4 regions of the Sediminibacillus dalangtanensis genome follow, and region 2 is predicted to be linked to each of the others. Evidence: riboswitches for the same ligand, from Rfam matches in the RefSeq annotation. Region 2 holds a riboswitch; each other region holds the start of a gene.
What was found. Region 2 has a riboswitch for S-adenosylmethionine ahead of ERJ70_RS15820 (sodium:solute symporter family protein). Riboswitches for the same ligand answer to the same signal wherever they lie in the genome.
Positions count from the first base shown of each region.

Region 1: linked by a shared signal. The riboswitch ahead of ERJ70_RS18160 (LLM class flavin-dependent oxidoreductase) and the one ahead of ERJ70_RS15820 (sodium:solute symporter family protein) in region 2 are both predicted to bind S-adenosylmethionine.
Region 3: linked by a shared signal. The riboswitch ahead of ERJ70_RS14125 (PLP-dependent aspartate aminotransferase family protein) and the one ahead of ERJ70_RS15820 (sodium:solute symporter family protein) in region 2 are both predicted to bind S-adenosylmethionine.
Region 4: linked by a shared signal. The riboswitch ahead of ssuE (NADPH-dependent FMN reductase) and the one ahead of ERJ70_RS15820 (sodium:solute symporter family protein) in region 2 are both predicted to bind S-adenosylmethionine.

Region 1 is NZ_CP046956.1:3,716,183-3,719,394, reverse strand. Features, by position in the region: gene helD (RNA polymerase recycling motor HelD) at 1-393, shown strand, start outside; SAM riboswitch class I at 1,142-1,249, shown strand; gene ERJ70_RS18160 (LLM class flavin-dependent oxidoreductase) at 1,370-2,419, shown strand; gene ERJ70_RS18155 (ATP-grasp domain-containing protein) at 2,481-3,212, shown strand, end outside.
Region 2 is NZ_CP046956.1:3,186,977-3,190,188, reverse strand. Features, by position in the region: gene ERJ70_RS15825 (LLM class flavin-dependent oxidoreductase) at 1-238, opposite strand, end outside; gene ERJ70_RS15820 (sodium:solute symporter family protein) at 280-1,779, opposite strand; SAM riboswitch class I at 1,965-2,116, opposite strand; gene ERJ70_RS15815 (ABC transporter ATP-binding protein) at 2,211-3,212, opposite strand, start outside.
Region 3 is NZ_CP046956.1:2,812,041-2,815,252, reverse strand. Features, by position in the region: SAM riboswitch class I at 43-150, shown strand; gene metX (homoserine O-acetyltransferase MetX) at 575-1,660, shown strand; SAM riboswitch class I at 1,690-1,798, shown strand; gene ERJ70_RS14125 (PLP-dependent aspartate aminotransferase family protein) at 1,885-3,212, shown strand, end outside.
Region 4 is NZ_CP046956.1:3,025,446-3,028,657, forward strand. Features, by position in the region: gene ERJ70_RS15120 (LLM class flavin-dependent oxidoreductase) at 1-687, opposite strand, end outside; gene ssuE (NADPH-dependent FMN reductase) at 724-1,266, opposite strand; SAM riboswitch class I at 1,391-1,499, opposite strand; gene ERJ70_RS15130 (cation:proton antiporter) at 1,660-2,895, shown strand.

The DNA of each region.
Region 1 (3,212 bases), 530 kb from region 2:
GATAAACAAAAGTTAAAACAGCAACTACTGCAGACAATAAAAGGCTATACCGCTGCAAATCACCAAACGATCGCTGTCATATGCAAAACGATGGAGGAGAGCCGGGAGGCGTATCAATTATTACGCGAGGAAACAGAAGCAAAGCTGATGGATGAAGAAACGCACACCTTTCAAAAAGGGCTGCTTGTGATACCTGCTTATCTGGCAAAAGGAATTGAGTTTGATGCGGCGATTATCTATAATGCTTCCGCTGCTCAATATTACCGGGAACTGGAGCGGAATTTGCTTTACACGGCATGTACGAGGGCGATGCATGAACTGGCTGTGTTCTCGATCGGTCCAGTGTCCGCCTTTTTGCAACAGCTACCGGAAGACTTGTATGACAGGGCTTAGGCAAGAGAAATCTAACCATTTCCGTCCGAATTGGGCGTCAGCCAAAACAAGCACACTTTTCCTAGACTTTATTGTTTCGTCTTGAGAGTTGATAGAAACTATGCAGTAACTTTAATGGGAAGCTCCGTTGCCTATTCAAAAAGCGTGTTACCCACCGCTTCGGTAGCATACTTCGCTTTCCGCGGACACGGCTTCAGCTAACTTGGTAAAGAAAACCGCTTTACCAAGTGGATCTTCAGCTCGCGCTGTTCCCGCTGGAGTCTTCGTATGCTACCTGCGCTAAGAAGTTTGCTGATTATCGCAGGCATTAAACCTCTTAATAAAACGCTTGTGAGGATATGTACGTCTTTTCCTCTTCTCTCGGTCTTTCTGCTTGTTTTCCTAGAAATGTCTTTTGATAAGATGTTTCATGCTATTGAATGAAGAAAAATATGTCTAGTATACTCGCTTAAAAACAGGAAGCTATTCCTAGCTGAGGAAATACCCGGAGACTCCTGCGGGAGCAAAGGCCTCGGAGAGATCCCGCAGAGCGTTAGCTCGAGGAAGCTCACCAGCCGCCCGCGGAAAGCGTAGGGTATTTCCTCAGCGCTGTTCTCCAACCTAAATAAAGGCCGGATGTCAGGAAGACACATTCAAGTTAATTCACAGTTTATAGGTTTTATGAAAAACAAAATCAATGTAATTAGGGAAATCAACCAGTTGCAATTAACCCGAGTTATTTGATAAGATTACTTCAACCGAATAACGATTCTTATGAAGAGAGGCGGAGGGAAAGGCCCGATGAAGCCCGGCAACCCACTGATAATTCAGGAAGGTGCCAAATCCTGCAGAGTAAATGTACTCTGAGAGATAAGAAGCAGATTGACAAAAAAGCCTTCTTCCTCTCCGGGAGAAGGCTTTTTTATAACACTCGGTTTCGACTAAGGTCTTATTCGGAAACAAAAAATCATTAGTATTCAGGCAGGGGAGAGATAACATGAAGTATGGATTTTGGCTGCCGATTTTCGGCGGATGGTTGCGAAACGTAGAGGATGAACAGATGCCCCCAACCTTTGATTATGCCAAACAAGTGATTCAGTCAGCAGAAAAATGGGGCTATGATACCACGCTGATTGCTGAGTTATATTTAAACGACATAAAAGGAATCGATGCCGATTCCCTGGAAGCATGGTCGACAGCAGCCGGACTGGCAGCAGTGACGGAAAAAATTGAAATCATGACCGCGGTACGTCCCGGGTTCCACAATCCTGCTGTAGCAGCAAAAATGGCAGCGAACATTGATCATATCAGTAACGGCCGGTTCACACTGAACGTTGTCTCAGCGTGGTGGGAAGAAGAAGCGAAACAATATGGTGGAGCGTTTACCGCTCACGATGAGCGGTATGACCGGACAGAAGAATTTCTGGATGTGTTAAAAGGGATGTGGCAGGAAGAGACATTCTCTTACCATGGCAACTATTATGAAGTGAACAATGCCAAGCTGGCTCCCAAGCCGGTTCAAAAACCTTATCCGACTGTGTATGCGGGAGGCGAAAGCGACCGTGGCAAACAGGCGATTGTCGATTCCTGTGACGCTTATGTCATGCACGGAGGCACGGTCGATGAAATTGCAAGCAAGATAGCGGAAATGAAGGTTCGGCGGGAAGAAGCCGGCCAGCCAGCATTCCACTCGTTTGGTATGGCGGCTTATGTAATTTGCCGAGACACTGAGGAAGAAGCACTGGAAGAATGGAGACGAATTACCGATGTGAAGGATACGGCTGGATATGCCGGTTACCAGGATTTTATCAGCAAGTCACAGCTGGAGCAGCAGGTGAAACGGAACGATTACTCGGTTTCGAATCGGGGTCTTCGTCCAAATTTAATTGGTACACCGGAACAAATTGCGGAACGGATCGCGGCATATGAAGAAGCAGGATTGGATTTACTGTTATTGCAGTTTTCCCCGCAACTTGAAGAGATGAAACGTTTTTCAGAACAAGTGATGCCGCTTGTGGAGGAAAAAAGACGCCAGTTATTTAAATAAAAAGACGCCAGTTATTTAAATAACTTGAAACGAAACCACACCAAGGAGAGGAGACGGCAGAATGAGCAAAGTATATGTAATCCATGAAAACAGTGAGTGGACCGAACACCTGACCAAACGATTGGAGGAGCTGGAGGTTCCTTATGAAGAATGGTTTTTAGACCAGGGGATGGTCGATTTAACAGAAGAACCACCCGAAGGGATCTTTTATAGCCGGATTAGTGCTTCATCCCATACAAGAGATCATCGATATGCCCCTGAATTGACGGAGGCGGTTTTAGCATGGCTGGAGCGACACGGGCGCACGGTGATCAATGGCAGCAGTGCACTTCGACTTGAATTGAGCAAGGTCAATCAGTATATGGCGTTGAATGAAGCGGGAATCCGTACTCCGAAAACGCTGGCAGCTGTCGGCAAGGAGCAGATTGTGGATGCGGCTGAAAAACTCAATGCAGCATCATTCATCACGAAACACAACAGGGCAGGAAAAGGGTTGGGAGTTCAGTTGTTCCATACCATCGACGGATTGAAGGAGTACTTGGATGGCCCCGATTTTGATGAGCCGGTCGATGGCATCACCCTTGTTCAGGAATATATACAGGCACCCGAGCCATATATTACCCGCTGTGAATTCATCGACGGAAAGTTTCTATACGCTGTTCAGGTCGATACGTCGGAAGGATTCGAATTATGTCCTGCAGATGCCTGCACAATCGATGACTTGTTCTGCCCAGTGGGAGAACAACCGGAGGATCAATCAAAGTTCCGCATTGTGGAGAATTTCAACGAGCCG
Region 2 (3,212 bases):
GTAAACCATCTCGGATTGATGGCGTTTTACTATTACGGTAAACATCGTAAATGCCGAGCACATCAGCAAAAAACACCGCATCGAATTTACCTTTCTCCAACAAGCGGGCAAGGTCTACCCAATATTGCAAATCCTTATAGCCGCGATGCCGCTTGCTGTCCGGATGTTTCCAAAGTCCATGCGAATTATGCATCGCGCTGTTCATTTCGAAGGCATGTAAAATGATTTCTTTTGTCAATGGGAATTCCTCCTGTAACGAATTATTTAGCAATTTGCCATTTAAGCACTATGTTTGCCAGCCATACGCACCTTAGGTCCGAATGCTGTCGCCAAATAGCTCGCCGCCAGCATGCTGATAAATCCAAGAGCAGAACTGACAAACAGGGCAATGTACAAATTAGGGAGCAGGTTGAATTGTGTAAAGGCCAAATAGGACAGGGAACCGGTTAAAACGGAAACAATTGCGCCTGTTCGATTTCCTTTATTCCAAAAGTAGCCTAGCAGCACTGGTCCGAATACGCCGCTGATGATGGCCGAGAAACTAAATTGAATGAGCATGGCCAGGGACTCCGGGCGATTTATTGACAAGTACAGCGAAGCAGCTCCGACAACTATCAAAGAAGACTTTGCAATGATAACTGCACGCTGATCATAGTTGGCGGGAGTAAGTCTGGATTGTGTTTTTTGTACCAGCGGCAGGTAAATGTCATTGCCGATACTGGAAGTTATCGATAGATAAAGGCTGTCTGTGCTCGAAAGCACTGCTGAAATTACACCGACAATCATCAACGCAACGAGGGCGGGTGGAAAAGCCTCGATTAAATAAGCGGGCAATGCTTGATCTGCCTCGGCCAGGCCGGGAACGAGAATCCTTGCTGCAAATCCGCCAAACACAGGCAGATAAGAAATGAAGAATAAATGCACGCCACTGGAAATTACAAATGGACGCAGTTCTTTTTCCGTTTCAATCGCCAAAATCTTATTTAGTAAATGAGGCATCAATACAAAACTGATCATCAAAAATTGTATGGCAAGGACAGTCGGAACGCTGTCATAGGGACCCTCTGCTGAAAAGGTGGAGACTAGGGAAGGATGAATGGCCGCAAGTTGATCGAACATCCGGTCAAATACCTGGAAGCCGCCACCAATTGTCCAGAACAATGAAACAATAATCAAGACAGAGGTGACAGACATCAATATCCCCTGAAAAGCATCGGTGATGATTTGAGCAAAGGCACCGCCCAGCCCGATGTAAATGATGGTGATCATCACGCCGGCGACGACTCCCCATTCGTATGGGATACCGATGATCGTTTCAAATATGGTTGCTAGTCCTACATTTTGTCCGACGATATAATAGATATTGAACAATAGTAGAATAGATACCAAGATTTGAAGCGTTTTGCTGTTATAGCGTTTTCCCAGCCACTCTGGCAAGGTGGACACACCGCCTTTTTCTTTTTGATACTTCCAAAATGTTTTTGCGAAGAGTAGCAGCCCGATCCATGCGGTGCCAAAGCTGCCTAATGTGTACCACAATACTGAAATGCCATATTGATAGGCGAGTCCCGGAAGCCCTAAGTATAAATTGGCGCTGGCAAAGGTAGCAGCAAAACTGGCTCCGACAAGCCAGGGACTTACTTTGCCGCGAGCCGTTGCGAATCCGGCCATTGTTTTGCTGTATGGGGCACCCCGTTTTCCGATATAGGAGACACCAACAACATAACTGGCGAGCAGCAATACAATCAGTATAATTGTCCAAGTCGGCAATGTACTCATTTAGCGGCCTCCTTGCCTTTCGGATACATAATCGAGCAAACAATGCTCCCGATCAAAGCAAAACCAATAGCCGATAATCCATACATTAGAAACATTTCGTATTCCTCCTTTAGTTGATAAAAGCAATCAAAAAAACCTCTTTCTAAGAGAAAGAGGTTTATCATCCAAAACATGCAACGCCCTTTCTCTTATCTTGCAGTATTGCTACTGCAGGAATTAGCACCGTGCTTTAAGCGGTTAGAACCGCGGCGTAGTGATACGCCCCATTTCACAATGGTATTACAGTCGGTTGCCGGGCTTCATCGGGCCATTTCCCTCCACCTGCTCTTGATAAGAGACACCTTCGTTTATTTGGTTTTTGGTTTAATTAGGAATTATATTACCAATGGTAACGATAACTGTCAACAGATATTTCGGAATATTTTTTCTTTTTAGCCGGTTGCGGAGGCGACTTCGGCATCAAGATGAATTCGATCCTCGCTGTCTTGATCAAAGAAAAGAACCTGCTCCATATCAAAAGAAAGGTTCAGCTGATCCCCGCCTTGAATAGAAAACTTGGCATCGATCCTTGCAATAAAGGTTTGTTCCCCTAGACTTGAATAAAGGTATGTTTCTGCTCCCATAAGTTCGGCTACATCGACGGTGACAGGGAAACTCGTATCTGATTTATTTGGAGCAATTTGCTCCTCCTTTTCGATGGCCTCCGGTCGGATACCCATTATCACATCCTTTTCCCGATAGCCTAATCTTGAAAGTTGTTTTAATTTGGCTTCTGGAAGTTTGAACCGGAAGTCGCCGATGACAAAACCGTCGTCCGTTATCCTGCCATGAAAGAAATTCATAGAGGGAGAACCGATGAAACCACCAACGAATACATTGTTTGGACAGTCATAGACTTCTTTGGGGGCTCCGACTTGTTGGACAATGCCATCCTTCATGACCACTAGACGGCTTGCCATCGTCATGGCCTCGGTTTGGTCGTGCGTGACGTAAATAGTAGTTGTTTGCAGTCGTTTATGCAGCTTTTGAATTTCTGCGCGCATTTGAACCCGTAATTTGGCATCTAGATTGGATAACGGCTCGTCCATCAAAAACACTTTTGCATCCCGGACAATCGCCCGTCCAAGTGCGACCCGCTGTCTTTGTCCGCCAGAAAGCGCTTTTGGCTTTCGCTTTAAGTATCCTTCCAGACCGAGGATTTTCGCTGCTTCCTTCACCCGTCTATCTATTTCTTTTTTATCAAATTTACGCAGTTTCAGTCCGAATGCCATATTGCTGTATACGTCCATATGCGGATAGAGTGCGTAGTTTTGAAAAACCATGGCAATATCACGGTCTTTTGGGGGAATATCGTTCATGCGTTTCCCATCGATTAGAAAGTCGCCAGAAGTGATTTCTTCCAATCCGGCAATCATTCGCAGCGTTGTCGATTT
Region 3 (3,212 bases), 370 kb from region 2:
CATGCTAGAATTCTGGTTACAATCAAAACGGAATATTGCGAATACTTATCCAGAGAGGTGGAGGGACTGGCCCGATGAAACCCGGCAACCTTTAAGCCACGGCTTAAAAAGGTGCTAATTCCTGCTGAGCGAAAGCTTGGAAGATAAGGAGTGAATTGATAACCAATGCCTCTCTATCTTCTGGAGAGGCATTTTTTTATTGTGTAGGAAATTTATAAATTTAACTGTCTGTGGATCATTATTGGCTGAACCAGCCACATCCAGCTCCAGCGCTTACCCCCTCGAGGTCTTAAGCCCACCCTCTGTGTGGCAAAAAGCGCCAAGCCGAGGCTATTCTTAAGCTTGTCGGAGGCCCAAACGATGTGGGTCATGCAGGCGTTGCCACAGGACGTGGCGACTCTAGCCTGTACTCCTTTAAACAGGCGCTTGCGCTTTTGTCCTGCCTTCCTGGACAGTTAACTGGGAGGCAAACAACTGGAAAAGTGATAAAGAATATCCATATGGGTTCGCTGTGGCGAATGGATTGAGAAATGAGCAAATCAATTGAAAACAAGAAAGGTGGTGGATCCGTCGTATGGAAGTGAAAACAGCTGTTGAGAGGAAGACCGGTACTGTCAACATAGGAGAACTCGAGTTGGAATCCGGTACCGTGATCCAGGAGGTTGAGCTTGCCTACGAACGGGTTGGATTGGCCGAGGGACCGGCAATCCTAGTCTGTCATGCATTGACCGGCAGCCAACATGCAGCTGGTGACCAGGATATGCCAGGCTACTGGGCAGAAATGATCACCCCTGGGGGCTTTATCGATAGTGATCGGTTCCAAGTTATTTCATTCAACGTATTGGGCGGCTGCAATGGTTCGACCGGACCGCTTAGTCTAGACCCTCGGACAGGAGAGCCCTACCAGGCCAAGTTTCCGTTTATAACGGTCCGCGATATGGTCCGTGCCCAACAGATGGCACTTGAAAAATTGGGTATCGACCATTTGACCGCAGTCATAGGCGGGTCGCTCGGCGGGATGCAAGTATTGGAGTGGGGAGTGATGTACCCTGACAAAATGGACCGTTTGATCCCATTGGCTGTCACGCCGTACTTGACCGACTATGCGATTGCATTTAACAATATCGCAAGGCTTGCCATTCTTCATGACCCGAATTGGAACAATGGCAATTATACCGAAGGAACCATACCGGAGAGTGGATTGAGTCTGGCACGTATGGTGGGGATGATCACATACCGATCGGGAGATTTGTTCAATGAACGTTTTTCCAGGAAGCAGCGTGCCCCTGCCGGGAACTTCCACGATGAAATTGCCTATGAAATCGAATCCTATCTTGATTACCAGGGGAAAAAGCTGACCAAACGTTTTGATGCCAACAGTTATTTGTATTTGTTGAAGGCGATGGATACCCATGATATCGGGCGTGGTCGCGACGGTTGGCAACAGGCCGCTTCCCGGATTGAAGCACCGGTAACGGCGCTGGGTTACAGCGGGGATTTGCTGTTTCCGCCGGGTTCGCTGGAACAGTTCATCGACCAGTTGAAACAGAATGGGAAAGAGGCAGAATACACGTTGATTGATACCAGTTTCGGGCATGACGGTTTTCTGGTCGAATTTGAAAAATGGGGAAGCATTATTAAATCGGGATTGGAAAACTAATACACAAAGACAAGACAATTTAATATGGACTCTTATCCAGAGAGGCTGAGGGACTGGCCCGATGAAGCCCGGCAACCTTCAAGTCGAATTGACTTGAAAGGTGCTAATTCCTGCAGGAGTAATCCTGGTAGATAAGAGGAGAGATTGTGTGATCAGTCCTCTTCTTATGAAGAGGGCTTTTTGTTTTGGCTGATAAAAAGTTAATTAACAGGAGGAATAGAAACATGGCAAATACTTATGATTTAGAAACGTTATCACTTCACGGCGGTCAGTCCCCGGATCCGACAACAGGGTCGCGAGCTGTCCCAATCTATCAAACTACTTCCTATGTGTTCCACGATACAGAACATGCAGAGCGGTTGTTCGCTCTCGATGAACCGGGAAACATTTATTCCCGTTTGGGAAATCCGACTGTAGATGTTTTTGAAAAACGGCTGGCTTTGTTGGAGGAAGGCGTGGCGGCAGTCGGTGTATCTTCCGGTATGGCAGCTATCACATTATCGATTCTTAACCTGGCCAGTGCAGGGGATGAAATTGTAGCTGCCACCAACTTATATGGCGGTACGTACAATTTGTTCTCGACCACCCTGCCGCGTTATGGCATCAAGGTAAACTTTGTCGATCCGACCGATCCTGAAAATTTCCGCGCGGCGATTACCGATAAAACCAAAGCAGTGTATGGAGAAATCATCGGCAATCCCAGTCTGCACGTGCTCGATGTCGAAAAAGTTGCGGGAATCGCCCATGAACATGGGGTGCCGCTGATCATTGACAACACCTTTGCTACACCACATGTTTGCAAGCCAATCACACTTGGAGCAGATATTGTCGTTCACTCGGCAACCAAATGGATTGGAGGGCATGGCACTTCGATTGGCGGGGTGATCGTCGATGGTGGAAGATTTGATTGGAATTCGGAAAAATACCCCCAGTTTACGGACCCGGATCCGAGCTACAATGGCATCCGCTATGCCGTGGATTTCGGAACATTGGCGTTCAGCACCAAAGTAAGGGTGCAGCTGCTGCGTGATTTCGGAGCTTCGCTGAGTCCTTTCAACGCTTTTTTGCTGCTGCAAGGCCTGGAAACTTTGCATCTGCGCGTTGAACGGCATAACCAGAATGCGGTGGAGCTTGCCCGTTACTTAAAGGACCATCCGGCAGTGGAATGGGTGTCCTATCCAGGATTGGAGGAGCATCCGTCCCACCAGCAAGCAAGTGAAACCTTGCAGCACGGGTACGGTTCAATCGTCAATTTTGGCATTAAGGGCGGGAAAGAAGCAGGCCGCAAGTTAATCAACAATGTGGCTTTATGGTCGCATCTAGCCAATGTCGGAGATGCCAAATCGTTGATCATCCATCCGGCCTCCACGACCCACCAGCAGCTGTCACCGGAGGAATTGGAACGGACCGGAGTCAAAGCGGAGCTCGTCCGGCTGTCGGTGGGGATCGAGTCGGTGAGAGATTTGATCAACGATTTGGATGCAGCATTGGCAAAAGCGACGGGGCAACAAAAGGAGAGCGGACCAGAAATCGTCATCAACGATGAGGGAGT
Region 4 (3,212 bases), 160 kb from region 2:
ACCAGCCTGATAAATCACCGGTGTGCGTTGTGGCGATGGTTCACTTAAGTGAGCGCCTGGAACTTTGAAATACTTGCCTTCATGATGGATGTCATGGACTTTTTCCGGATCCGTATAAATTCCGTTCTCTTTATCGAGACGGACTGCTTCATCTTCCCAGCTGCCCTCCCAAAGCTTGTAGCAAACATCCACGTACTCTGCTGCAATATCATACCGCTCATCATGGTTCACCTGGTCTTCCAGCCCCATATTCACTGCGGCACTTTTTAAATAAGAAGTAACGATATTCCATCCTACTCTTCCTTTTGTCAAATGATCTAAAGTCGACATTCTGCGAGCGAAGGTGTAGGGATGCTCATGGCTGACAGAAGCAGTCACGCCAAAACCAAGATGCCTGGTGACCGCCGACATAAGCGGGACGACCAGCAATGGGTCGTTCACGGGTGATTGAGCTCCCTGTCTTACCGCCGCATCCCGGGAATTCTCGTAAACATCATAGGTACCTAATACATCAGCTAAAAACACTGCATCAAAGTTTCCTCTTTCCAAAAGCTTTGCCAGCTCAATCCAATATTCACTATCCTTGTATCTGTGTGATTGGTCGTCAGGGTGTGTCCATAATCCCGGTGATTGGTGTCCTGCACAATTCATATCAAAGGCGTTTAAATAAATCCGCTTATCCGTCATTCGATTTACTCCTCCTTGTGATGGATATTTATTGGTTTAAATTGGCTGCTTTTGCTTATTGACCGTCTGGACGAAATAATCCAGTTGCTTCTCTAATCGCAGGTTTAAGTCATGATCATGAATCGGCTGTTCGATGTCCTGTTTATCGATGCATTTGTTCAAAAGATAAACGCCCTTCAAATTCTGTCCCTTCAGCGTAGCCAACAGCGGCTTCAAACTATATTCCACGGCAAGTAAATGGGAGGGACTGCCGCCGGTCATCAGTGGTAAGACCGGTGTATCCTCCAGTACATCCTGCGGCAAAATATCCAAAAATGCCTTGAGAACACCAGAGTAAGCAGCTTTATACACGGGGGATCCGACAATAGCCCCCTTTGCCTGACGGATGAGCGCTGACGCTTCCGTAACCGCCTGACTGTCATACCTTCCTTCAAACAAATCGGCTTGCGGGATATCCTTTACAGATAAATGTGCAGTGGAAAACCCCTTTCGCCTTAAAGACTCCCCTAAATAGTTCAGCACCGCGTCGGTTCCAGATTGGGCTGAAGGACTTCCAGATAAAATGATGATTTCACTCAAGAAAATCTCTCCCTTTCTGCCAAATGGCATTTACGTAGCAACTCGGGTAAGAGGGAATTTTTCCATAAGAAAAGCCCCCTTTTCCGCAGTATGAGAAAAGAGGGCTGTTATCGTCCGATATCCGCTCTTATCTCCCAAGAATGCATCTTGGCTGGAATTAGCACCTTTCTGACAACAGTCAGAGGTTGCTGAAGCTTCAATGGGCCAGTTCCCTCGGCTTCTCTGGATAAGAATTTTTAATTTGACACCTATCATAATACCAATGACTTTCCATGTCAACTACTTTTTGTAATAATCAGAATAGTGCTGCCTGCATAAAGTAGCTTGTTTGGCAGGTTTATCTGCCCGGTTTTTGAGAAACATATAGATATACTTAATCCAGGAGGAAACGTTATGCATGAATTTAACGAAACTTTTATCCAGATTCTTATCCTGCTTGCTATCTCGGTTGCCGTTATCGGGATTGCTAAAAAGATCGGTCAGCCTTATACAATTGCACTCGTTTTGGTCGGTTTATTTCTGGGCATTATTAATGTTCATGTACCACTGATAGATGAAGCAGAAGCATACATTACCCAATCAGAAGTTTTTCAGACCATTATTATTTCATTGTTCCTGCCGATTTTACTGGGGGATGCGACACTGAAACTGCCATTTCACCATTTATACCAACATAAGCGCGCAGTTCTCGGTATGGCCTTCATCGGTACGTTTCTGTCGTTTATCGTGATTGGCTTTGCCACCCATTATTTTATTGGCTTGCCAATAGCCGTGGCGTTCACGTTTGCAGCGTTAATGAGTGCCACAGACCCAATCAGTGTTGTGTCCATTTTTAAGTCGTTAGGCGTTTCGGAAAAGCTGTCCACGATCATGGAAGGGGAATCATTGTTCAATGATGGCATTGCCGTGGTACTCTTCAAAATTTCATCGATTTATTTACTTACCTATATTGAGTTAGGCTGGGAAGGACTTGGCAGTGGCATTCTGTTATTCTTGAAATTCAGTGTGGGCGGCGTGCTGGTCGGTGTCATCCTCGGCTTTATTTTTTCTCAAATCATTCGCTTTTTTGATGATTATCCATTTGAGATTGCATTGTCAGCCATCTTGTTTTTCGGAAGCTATTTTATTGCGGAGCACTTGGAGGTATCCGGGGTCATTGCGGTGGTAGCAGGTGGATTTATGTTTGCCGATTATGGCGGAAAAATTGGTATGACGGAAAAAACGAGAGTGACTATCAACACGTTTTGGGATGTGATCACCCTTGTTGCCAACTCAATCATCTTTTTGCTGATTGGATTGGAAATCCGCAACATCGATTTCAATAATCAGTGGAACATCATCGCGTTTGCGATCGTTCTTGTCATCACCGGTCGAATCATCGCCTTGTACATCAGCACATTGCCCGTAAAAGATTTGAATCGGAAAGAGCGGATTCTTCTTAACTGGGGCGGTTTACGAGGAAGCTTATCGATTGCGCTCGCTCTCAGCCTTCCAATGGAATTCACCGGCCGTGACACTGTCCTGTTACTGACCTTCTCCGTTGTCTTATTCTCTTTGATTGTCCAGGGGATGTCCATCAAACCATTGATCAAAAAGCTCGGTTTGTCAGGCACCGATTCAACCAAATAAACATGACCGCAGTGAAATCCGCTTTGTAATACCGAACGCTAACTGGACTGAAGTGTTAAAAGTGCTTCTTCAAGTATTAAGTGAATCTCGCGATGGGAGAAACAGCAAGGACACGTCAATTGATTTAGCAAAAGTAAAACTTTCTAACAGAAAACGCGCCAATCCATCAAGCTCGCCATAGCAATAAGAAATACTCATCAAACAATAGAATCATAGGAAGGTTTTCTAAGAAGCTTACCTTATATGAACAATCAAAAAAGAAACCGGACGAATTCGAATGCTTGCGTTTCGAACCATCGTCCGGTCTTTGCTTTGAC